Regions from separate parts of the Staphylococcus hsinchuensis genome, predicted to be linked through region 1. Evidence: predicted binding sites of a transcription regulator. Region 1 holds the regulator's gene; the other holds the start of a gene.
The links. Region 1 encodes LexA, which represses DNA repair genes until DNA is damaged. Its sites were predicted from a motif close to CGAACATATGTTCG; they were not measured.
Positions count from the first base shown of each region.

Region 2: the regulator LexA is predicted to act here: its motif matches at 4,069-4,082, upstream of QQM35_RS10770 (YolD-like family protein).

Region 1 covers NZ_CP128355.1:1,596,059-1,601,816, forward strand. Annotated here, with positions in the region: gene guaC (GMP reductase) at 1-965, shown strand, start outside; gene QQM35_RS07940 (CAP-associated domain-containing protein) at 1,018-2,001, shown strand; gene lexA (transcriptional repressor LexA) at 2,201-2,824, opposite strand; gene sosA (DNA damage-induced cell division inhibitor SosA) at 2,966-3,199, shown strand; gene QQM35_RS07955 (DUF896 domain-containing protein) at 3,313-3,546, shown strand; gene tkt (transketolase) at 3,639-5,627, shown strand.
Region 2 covers NZ_CP128355.1:2,145,540-2,151,297, forward strand. Annotated here, with positions in the region: gene QQM35_RS10750 (cysteine hydrolase family protein) at 1-78, shown strand, start outside; gene QQM35_RS10755 (manganese-dependent inorganic pyrophosphatase) at 134-1,060, shown strand; gene QQM35_RS10760 (aldehyde dehydrogenase) at 1,216-2,595, shown strand; gene QQM35_RS10765 (lactonase family protein) at 2,668-3,705, opposite strand; gene QQM35_RS10770 (YolD-like family protein) at 4,105-4,530, shown strand; gene QQM35_RS10775 (hypothetical protein) at 4,936-5,106, opposite strand; gene QQM35_RS10780 (C45 family autoproteolytic acyltransferase/hydolase) at 5,718-5,758, shown strand, end outside.

The sequences.
Region 1 (5,758 bases):
ATTACGAAGATATACAATTAATACCAAATAAATGTATCGTTGAAAGTAGAAGTGAATGTGATACTACAGTAGAGTTTGGTCCAAGAAAATTTAAATTACCAGTAGTACCTGCAAATATGCAAACAGTTATGAATGAATCACTAGCAAAATGGTTTGCTGAACACGATTATTTCTATATCATGCACCGTTTTGAAGAAGATAAAAGAAATAATTTCATTAAAGAAATGCAAGAAAACGGATTATTTGCTTCAATTTCAGTTGGGGTAAAAGCACGTGAATTTGATTTTATTAAAGAATTAGCTAGTGAAAACTTAGTGCCTGAATATATTACAATTGATATCGCCCACGGTCATTCAGATTCTGTAATCAATATGATTAAACATATTAAACAACATCTTCCAGAAAGTTTTGTTATTGCAGGTAACGTGGGTACACCTGAAGGCGTTCGTGAACTAGAAAATGCTGGTGCTGATGCAACGAAAGTAGGTATCGGTCCAGGGCGAGTTTGTATTACAAAAATTAAAACAGGATTTGGAACAGGCGGTTGGCAGTTATCTGCACTTAACCTGTGTAGTAAAGCAGCTCGTAAACCAATTATCGCTGATGGTGGTCTTAGAACACACGGTGATATTGCAAAATCAATTCGTTTCGGAGCTTCAATGGTAATGATTGGCTCACTATTTGCCGCGCATGAAGAATCACCTGGTGAAACTGTTGAATTAGATGGAAAATTGTATAAAGAATACTTCGGTAGTGCATCAGAGTTCCAAAAAGGTGAACATAAAAACGTTGAAGGTAAAAAAATGTTTGTTGAACATAAAGGTTCATTAAATGATACTTTAATTGAAATGCAACAAGATTTACAAAGTTCAATTTCATACGCAGGTGGGAAAGATTTAAATTCACTTAGAAAAGTAGACTATGTAATTGTTCGTAATTCAATTTTCAATGGGGATAGAGACTAATTCCATAGAGAAGGTGTAAACGATTAAAAAGTTTGTATTATATGTAGTCGCATTGTTACTCATTGTGTTAATTATACCTATAAAGGAACCTAAACCAATTCAATCATTTGAACAACAAGTGAAGTCTCATGTGGCAAGTTGGACATCAGATACGTCAGAACCTCAAAAGACTTTAAAAGTACCTGAAAAACAAGCATTTGCTTTTAACAATATTCAAATGCATATGTCGAAAAGTAAAGTAGAACGTAATTTAGGTAAAGCTAAACGCGTAACGTCAAATGAATATGGTACAAATTGGTATACTTACTATAACGATAATTATCGTTCATTTGTGATGGTAAGTTATATAGATAATAAAGTTAACGCTTTATATAGTAATCAGAATGTCATCTCTTCTAAATCAAAGATTAAGTATGGTACACCGAAAGACAAAGTGAGAAATAGGTTAGGTCAACCGATAGATGCCAAGAGAAAAGGTTTCGTAAGATATGAAATAAAAGATAAAGAATATGATACATTCCATGATAATAAAATTTATACAACTGCATTTTATGATGAACATAATGACAATAATTTAACGGCGATGCTCCAAGTGAGTGATCAAATGGAAAATCGTTTACAACAACAATATGGTGCACCTTCAGATAATTTAGCTAAAAGCTTTGAATTACAGAACTTTGATCTCGTAAATGCGGAAAGAGTACAACATGGTATTTCGACATTAGATTATAGTTCAGGCATATCTGATACTGCGAGAAAACACAGTGAAGATATGGCAGAGCATCAATATTTTGCTCATGATAATCAATCAGGAGAATCTCCATTTGACCGAATGGAAGCGGATGGCCATGAGTTTAATACGGCTGGAGAAAATTTAGCATATGGCCAAACAAGTAGTATATTTGCTCATCAAGGCTTAATGAACTCATTAGGACATAGGAAAAATATCTTAAATCGTAAGTTTAAAACATTAGGGGTAGGCAGTGACTTTAATGATGAGCGTCAGCCATATTGGACTGAAGATTATACCGGTTAATGTTTAAATGAAAATTTGAATGGGTATCATTTCTTTTGTGAGGATGAGAAAGATATGTCTACAAACAAAGAAGAAAAAACAGAAGATATATTAGAAAAAGTAAAAGAAGTTTTAGAAATTAAAGATGAAAAATAAGAGGTTGAGCATAACGCTCAACCTCTTTGTTTTTTGAGAGTGTCTTTATATCTTATTTGCAGTATTACATTTCTCTAAAGAGACCTACTACTTTTCCTAATACTGTCACTTGTTCTAAATAAATTGGTTCCATCGTTGAATTCTCAGGTTGTAAACGATAGCGTGTTTTTTCTTTGTAGAAACGTTTAACTGTCGCTTCATTTTCTTCTGTCATAGCCACTATGATATCACCATTTTCAGCGATTGTTTGACTTCTAACGATTACTCTATCTCCATCTAAAATTCCAGCTTCTATCATACTATCACCTATGACATTTAATATAAAAATATCACTGTTATGTGTTGATGTGAAGTGTTCTGGTAACGGGAAGTATTCTTCAACATTTTCTACTGCAGTGATTGGAATACCGGCAGTGACTTTACCAATAACAGGAACATGAATTGTTTCTTCCATGTTGATTGGTTCGCCTAACTGTTCGCTTACTATTTCTATCGCACGAGGTTTCGTCGGGTCTCTCTTAATGTATCCTTTTTCTTCAAGTCGAGATAGATGGCCATGTACAGTTGAGCTTGATGCTAATCCGACTGCTTCTCCAATTTCACGCACACTTGGTGGATAACCTTTTAATTGTACAGTTTGCTTAATAAAATCAAAAATTTCAGTTTGACGTTTAGTTAATTCTTTCATAATAGGCACTCCCTAATTTAATTTGTCTTCATTATAGCATGCTTAAACACCTTTTACAAACGTTTGTTCGTTTTGGTGTTGACTTAGAACATTCGTTCTGGTATATTAAAAATACAAACAAACGTTCTAGGAGTGAGTTAAATGTTTTCTATATATAAAGAAGAAATTATGAATTATTTAGTTGTAATGATAGTAACTATGGTCATTTTTAGTATATTTATCTTAAATGCATACCATAATGCAAATACAGAACATCCGTACGAATTAGAAGATCATCAAGTGTCTAAACAAGATTCATTGCAACATCAATTATCGATAGATGAGAAGAAAGAAACCGAACATGATCATCATTCTATGATGTTAGCTGTGAATTAAAACTTTTCTAAGTCAATTTGATTATTAAGGATTGGGGAGATAGTGAGCGAAACTATTTAGTTTCGTTCACTTTTTTGTTATATTTTTTATATTATGAAAGACGGAGGTTAACAATGGGTAACAAAGATCAAGTAGATATTAAACGAATAAATGAATTAGCAAAAAAGAAAAAAGAAACTGGATTAACAGAAACTGAAGCCAAAGAACAATCTAAATTAAGAAAGGCATATTTAGATTCTTTTAGAAAAAGTTTCAAACAACAAATTGAAAATACCCGCGTTATTGACCCAGAAGGGAATGACGTTACTCCTGACAAAGTTAAGAGAAAATTAGATTCAAAAAAATAGATAGCATTTTAACATAAACATTATTTTGTTAAAGATAAGATCAATCGTGTATAATGATTATGAAATTTGCAAGTAGAAAGGAAGTAATATAGATGAATAGAGAGAAAGATCAATTAGCGATTGATACAATAAGAGCTTTGAGTATCGATGCAGTTGAACAAGCGAATTCAGGGCATCCTGGACTTCCGATGGGCGCAGCTCCTATGGCATATACATTATGGACACGCCATTTAAACTTTAATCCACAATCTAAAGATTTCTTTAATAGAGATCGTTTTGTGTTATCAGCTGGGCATGGATCGGCTTTACTTTACAGTTTATTGCATGTTTCAGGAAGCTTAGAACTTGAAGAGCTTAAACAATTTAGACAATGGGGTTCTAAAACACCTGGACATCCTGAATATAAGCATACAGACGGTGTAGAAGTTACAACGGGTCCACTTGGACAAGGTTTCGCTATGTCTGTTGGTATGGCAATGGCTGAAAAACATTTAGCAGGTAAATTTAATAAAGAAGATGCAAATGTTGTAGATCATTATACTTATGTACTTGCTTCTGATGGGGATTTAATGGAAGGTATTTCTCATGAAGCTGCTTCATTAGCAGGTCATAGTCAGCTAGACAAATTAATTGTGCTATATGATTCAAATGATATTTCTTTAGATGGCGACTTAGATAAAGCATTTTCTGAAGATATTAAAGGTCGTTTTGAAGCATATGGTTGGGAACACATTTTAGTTGAAGATGGTAACGATATTGATGCGATAGATCAGGCGATTGAAAAAGCTAAAAAACAAAATGCACCAACAATGATTGAAATAAAAACAGTTATCGGCTTTGGTGCTCCTAACAAACAAGGTACACATGGGGTACATGGTGCACCTTTAGGTGAAGACGAAAGAAAATTAGCACTCGAACAATATGGTTTAGACCCTGAACAACGTTTTAATGTTCCAGATGAGGTTTATGAAATATTCCAGCAAACAATGTTAAAACGTGCTAATGAACAAGAAGATGATTGGGATAAACTTGTAGAACAATACAGTAAACAATATCCAGAACTTGCAGAAGAATTCAAATTAGCTATTAGTGGTAAATTACCTCAAAACTACAAAGATGAATTACCAGAATTTGAAGCAGGTCATAGTGGTGCTTCTCGTGCTGATTCAGGTGAAGTTATTCAAGCTTTAAGTAAATCAGTTCCATCATTCTTCGGTGGCTCAGCAGATTTAGCAGGTTCAAATAAATCTAACGTAAAAGAAGCAACTGACTTTGATAAAGATACACCAGAAGGTAAAAATATTTGGTTTGGTGTTCGTGAATTTGCGATGGGCGCAGCAGTAAATGGAATGGCTGCTCACGGTGGTTTACATCCTTATGCGGCTACATTCTTTGTTTTCAGTGACTATTTAAAACCTGCGCTTCGTTTATCATCAATTATGGGATTAAATTCAACATTTATCTTTACTCATGATTCAATTGCAGTGGGTGAAGATGGTCCAACTCATGAACCTATTGAACAATTAGCAGGTTTACGAGCAATTCCAAATATGAATGTTATCCGTCCAGCAGATGGTAATGAAACACGTGTTGCTTGGGAAGTTGCTCTCGAATCTGAAGGCACTCCGACATCTCTTGTCTTAACTAGACAAAATCTTACAACGATGGACTTATCTAAAGAAACAGTTGAAGAAGGTGTAAGAAAGGGCGCTTACACAGTATTTGAATCAAAACAAGAACCTGAATTCTTATTATTAGCGACAGGATCTGAAGTTAATTTAGCGATTGAAGCAGCTAAAGATCTTGAAGCTCAAGGAAAAGGTGTACGTGTTGTATCAATGCCAAACTGGCACGCATTTGATCAACAATCAGATGAATATAAAGAATCAGTCATTCCTTCTTCAATCACTAAACGTGTTGCAATTGAAATGGCATCACCATTAGGTTGGCATAAATACGTTGGAACAGAAGGTAAAGTGATTGGTATCGATGGATTTGGTGCAAGTGCTCCAGGCAATTTAGTCGTAGAAAAATACGGCTTTACTAAAGAAAATGTATTAAACCAAATTCAAACATTTTAATTAATATAAAATAAAACTTTAAATTAAGTTGAAAAACGGTCTGATATTTACTATCGGATCGTTTTTTTATACACAAATATTGGATAAATTTATATAATGTAATTAATAGAAAATATGTCACTAACAGAAAA
Region 2 (5,758 bases), 550 kb from region 1:
GTTGCAAGTTTCAATCCGGTTGGGCATGATTGGGCACTTGATCATTTTAAAAATTCTTTAGGTGCCGAAGTAGAATAAAGACACTTGAACATGCTAAAATGTAATTAAAAATATTGGTTAGGAGAATGATTACATGGCTAAAACATATATTTTCGGACATAAAAATCCTGATACAGATGCAATTTCATCTGCGATTATTATGGCTGATTTTGAAAAGCAAACAGGTAACACTGAAGCAACACCTTATCGATTAGGAGAAGTAGGTGCTGAAACTCAGTTTGCGTTAGATTATTTTAAAATCGATGCACCTGAATTGCTATCAGATAATTTAAGCGATCAAAAAGTTATCTTAGTTGACCATAACGAATTCCAACAAAGTGCAGATTCTATTGCAGATGCTGAAATTCAACATGTCGTTGACCATCATAGAATTGCTAACTTTGAAACAGCTGCACCTCTTTATTACCGTGCAGAACCAGTTGGTTGTACAGCTACAATTTTATATAAAATGTACAAAGAACGTGGTTTTGAAATTTCTCCTGAAATCGCTGGATTAATGATTTCTGCAATTATTTCAGATACTTTATTATTCAAATCACCAACTTGTACAGATGAAGATGTGGAAGCCGCAGAAGCTTTAAAATCAATTGCCAAAGTGGATTTAGAACAATACGGTTTAGATTTCTTAAAAGCAGGCGCATCTACAACTGATAAATCCGCTTCAGAATTAATTACAATGGATGCGAAATCATTCAACATGGGCGACAACACTACACGCATCGCACAAGTTAACGCAGTTGACATCGATGAAGTATTCGAACGTAAAGAAGAACTTGAAAAAGAAATGTTAACTGCAAGTGCAGAAGAAAAATACGACTTATTTGTACTCGTTGTTACTGACATTTTAAACAGTAACTCTAAGATCTTAGCAGTTGGATCAGAAAAAGATAAAGTCGGTCAAGCATTTGATGTGGAACTTGATAACGGCACTGCTTTCTTACCAGGCGTAGTATCAAGAAAGAAACAAGTCGTACCACAAATTACAGATGCTTTAAGTTAATTATTCACTACATCTCTAGCAAACGTATAGTCACGACTAACTAGTCACCCTTGCCGGGGTGGGATATTGAAATCTTGCGAATACTTTAGATTTCTGTCCCACTCCATTTTTATCAATTTGACAACATTTATGTATGTCAGACTAGGAGGATATCATTGGACGATTTAAAACAAAGGTTTGATCAATGTAAACAATTTTTCAATACACATGAAACTAAAAATGTTAAATTCAGAAAAAAACAATTAAAGCAATTAAGTAAAAGTATTCGTAATCACGAGGACGATTTATTAACTGCCTTTCAAAAAGACTTAGGCAAAAATAAAGTTGAAGCGTATGCAGCAGAAATAGGTTTTACTTTAAGAAATATCAAAGCAGCGAGGAAAGAACTTAAAAATTGGACTAAAGTGAAACAAGTTAATACTCCGATATTTATGTTCCCTACGAAAAGTTACATTATGAAAGAGCCTTATGGAACTGTATTGATTATCGGTCCATATAATTATCCTTTCCAGTTATTGTTCGAACCATTAATCGGTGCAATAGCTGCAGGTAATACAGTGATACTTAAACCTTCTGAATATACACCTAATGTTTCAGAAGTGATACAACAAATCATTGAAGATGCATGTCCACCAGAATATATTACTGTTTGTCAGGGTGATGCGAATACAACGCAATCATTAATTCACATGCCTTTCGATTACATCTTCTTTACAGGTAGTAAACAAGTCGGTAAGATTGTCTATCAAGCTGCTAGCCAAAATTTAGTGCCTGTCACACTTGAACTTGGCGGTAAATCACCTGTTATTGTGGATGATACAGCGAATATTAAAGTTGCTAGTGAACGTATTAGTTTCGGTAAATTTGCAAACGCGGGTCAGACATGTGTAGCTCCAGATTACGTTCTTGTTCAACGAAAAGTAAAAGATCAATTGGTCGAAGGCATGAAACAAACGTTGAAAGAATTTTATGGTAAATCAGTGAAAGATAGTCCAGATTTCGGACGAATTGTTAATCAAAGACACTTTGATAGATTGAAACACTTATTACAATTACATGAATCAGATATCATTCTTGGTGGAGAAACGGATGAAGATGAATTGTATGTCGCTCCAACTTTACTTGATGGAATTACGTTCGACTCTAAAATTATGGAAGACGAAATATTCGGTCCAGTATTTCCAATCATTACGTATGATGAATTCGATGAAGCTGTTGAATCCATCCGTAAACTTCCTAAACCATTAGCACTGTATCTCTTTAGTGAAGATGAAAATGCAACAGAACGCGTGTTAAATGAAATTTCATTCGGTGGTGGTGCCATCAATGACACAATGATGCATTTAGCTAATTCAAACTTACCATTTGGCGGTGTCGGTGGCTCTGGCATTGGACATTATCACGGAAAATATAGTTTCAATACATTTAGCCATGATAAATCATATATTTTTAAAACAACTCGTCTAGAATCAAGCTTATTGTTCCCTCCTTATAAAGGGAAATTCAAATATATCAAGAAATTCTATAATAATTGAAAGCATCGACGTTTATATACGCGTTAAACTAAAAAACGCCAAGCGCATAAGTGCATGGCGTTTTTTATATTATTATTTTAAAAATTGCACACAAACACCTTCCGCTGCAGTTTGGTGATCATCTACCTTTTCAAGCAATCCTGTAACGCTGTCACGTTTAAACACAGTTATAATAGAATCACCTTCTTGGTGTGCACATACAAGATAATCGTTAGAAGGCGTAATATTGAAATCACGTGGAAAGACACCGCCGCTTGAAACAATATCAACCGCAGAAATTGAAGCTCCTGTTTCACTCACTTTAAATATCGCTAAACTATCATGACCGCGGTTACTTACATAAACATATTTTTGATCTTGGGATAGTCTAACACCTGCTAATTTCGTTTCATCATTAAAGTTTTCAGGGATTGTAGAATGACGTTCTAACTCTTTAATCTTACCGTCATTATATTCAACAACGCTAATCATATTTGATAACTCATGTACAACATATCCAAACTTGCCGTTACCATGAAATGTAATATGTCGTGGCCCGTCTCCCTGTTCAAAGTCATAAACTTCATATTCTGTTAAACCTTCATCACCAAATTTATAAGTCACAGCTTTATCTGTACCTAGATCCATAGCAATCACATATCTTTCATCTGGCGTCACATCTAAATAATGGACATGTGCTTGATCTTGGCGTTCCTTTGGTCCTATAGTATAGTCATGTGCTATTTCTTGTATTAAGTGTTCAACTTCTCCAGTTTCTGGATTTGCTTTATAAATTCTAGCCAATCCTGCCCCGTAAATCGCTTCAAAGACATATTTGCCATCTGGTGACACACTGATATAACATCCTGTCCCCTTTGTGGAAGCTAAACATTTATTAATTAAAGTTAACTGCCCATCTTGTTGAATTTCAAAGCTTGCTATTCCACAGTCGTCACCTTCACGGGTAATCGCATATAAATATGATTGATGTTGCGTTACATATGTTGAAGCTTCAAGTTCATAGCCTGTTTCAACTTCTGTTATTTTCCCTGAATTTTCATCAAGTTGAAAACGATACACCCCTTTACCGTCTTTCTTTGTATACGAGCCGATATATCCGATTGTCGTCATACTAACTCCTCCAATATAATAGAATGATTTTATTCATACTCACCCATTACTTTAGTAATAAGTGTGAAGTCTCTTTGAGTTATTTAACTATCCTTACTTATATTATCTATGTTTTTATCGATTTGTAAAATTAATACTTTCCAAGCATGCATAAATGAAATACATAGTACTTGATGCTTTCATATTCCCGAATTTCGTCTATTTAATTTAAGTATCACTTATTTACTTTGAGTATATCTTGTTTCATTTTAGTGGTCGTGGGACAGAAATCAAATTTCTAACAGAGATTTGATTTCTGTCCCACGAATTGACAAAGGTGCTGAGAAAACTATTTTTGTTTCCGCCTTTACCACTTGATAAAATCGAACAAATGTTCTATTATTGATTTGAGGTGATTAGATGATTATAAACCCAGATGCTCCTGATCCGTATAAATACGAGACTGATTACAGAAAGGTTCCAAGACAATATTTAAATCCACGTATTCCTCATGGTCGTGGCAAAATTAAATGGCAACCGTTCGCTACTTTACCCGAACAATTTGAAACAATTAAACAATATATGCACGATCAAAATAAAGTCGAACGTCCATTATTATCAGACGATCAATTAAATGAGCTCAATTGTCAGCTTCATCAAGCGTTACATCACAATCGTCCAGTTCAAGTTGAATTTTTCAACGACGGTTGGATAGAAACAATCACCTTAGAAATCTCACGCATCGACACCTTACAATTATTCATTGAAGGTCATACACAAACTAATCCTCAAACGGTCAAGTTATCATTATTAGATATTACACGTATTGCTCAAATCGAGCATTAACTTACATCGCCCTTATTCCAAACATAAAAATGGGAGCGGGACAGAAATCGAATTTTCTAATAGAGATTTCGTAGTCCCACCCCGGCAAGGATGACTAGGATTAAAAAAAGCTTGTTCTAAGCGCATTTTCAATTCAGACATCTATTGCCAAGTTGATAAAGAGTCTGAGACACCTATTTTTGTCTCAGACTCATCGTGTTATCATCCTATTTCCTCATTTCACCATCTAATGATGCCATGACTATTGCTATCAAACAATTTACATCTTCTTGTATGTTGTTTATTTGTGAAACATAAAAAAGGACAGAAACCACCAACTTTTTTGAGTTGCTGTTGTTCTGCCCTTTTCATATAGAAATTCTTTGACTATAGCTTATACAACGTATCATTACGCTATAATCTTTTTTAGTTGTTTGCCTCAATATCTGAAACAATTTCTTTAGTTTTGTTTTCAATATCTTCAAAGTCTTTTTTAAAGATATAAGCGAATGCTACTACACCGATTCCCGCTAATAGAGATAAAGTAAGGATTGTACCCATTACAAATTTAAATAAACCTTTAATAAAATTCCACATTCTGTTTCACCTCAATAAATTATTAACACATCTATATTAAATAATAGCATATTTGCAAGCATCAATAAATATATACCCACTGTGCAACTGTGCATTTAACATAAAATAGATGAAGTCACATCTACTTATAATATATTTACTAATACTTTAATATGTAGTGATTATAATCGATGTTATCAGAAAGTCTTGCCCTAATTCAAATATCTAAGATAAATAACTGATATTTACCTTTAAATTGCAAAATATAATCAACAAAGAAATTATTTTATACTACAAAAAAGCTGGGATAATTTCTACCTATATACAACATAGAAATCACCCCAACTATCCCTTATACATCGTAATATGAAAGTTGATGTTATACTTATTCAACATTTTTGTTCGATCCTTAATGTAAGTCAAGTACTATACGCTGAGCTTTAATTACCCCACCATACTGAAATTGCATCTCTAACTGAATTAAACATTAAATTCGCCCCTCTAACCAAATTTATTCGTCATTCCCTGTTGTTACATTTATACTAACCAATAATGATGTATAATACAATTAAGCTAGAGTTACAATGATATAACAAAATTGTAAGATGAATTAAATGAGGAGTTTTTAAATAATGCAACAAGTTAAATCAGATATTTTAACACATCGTGGGTC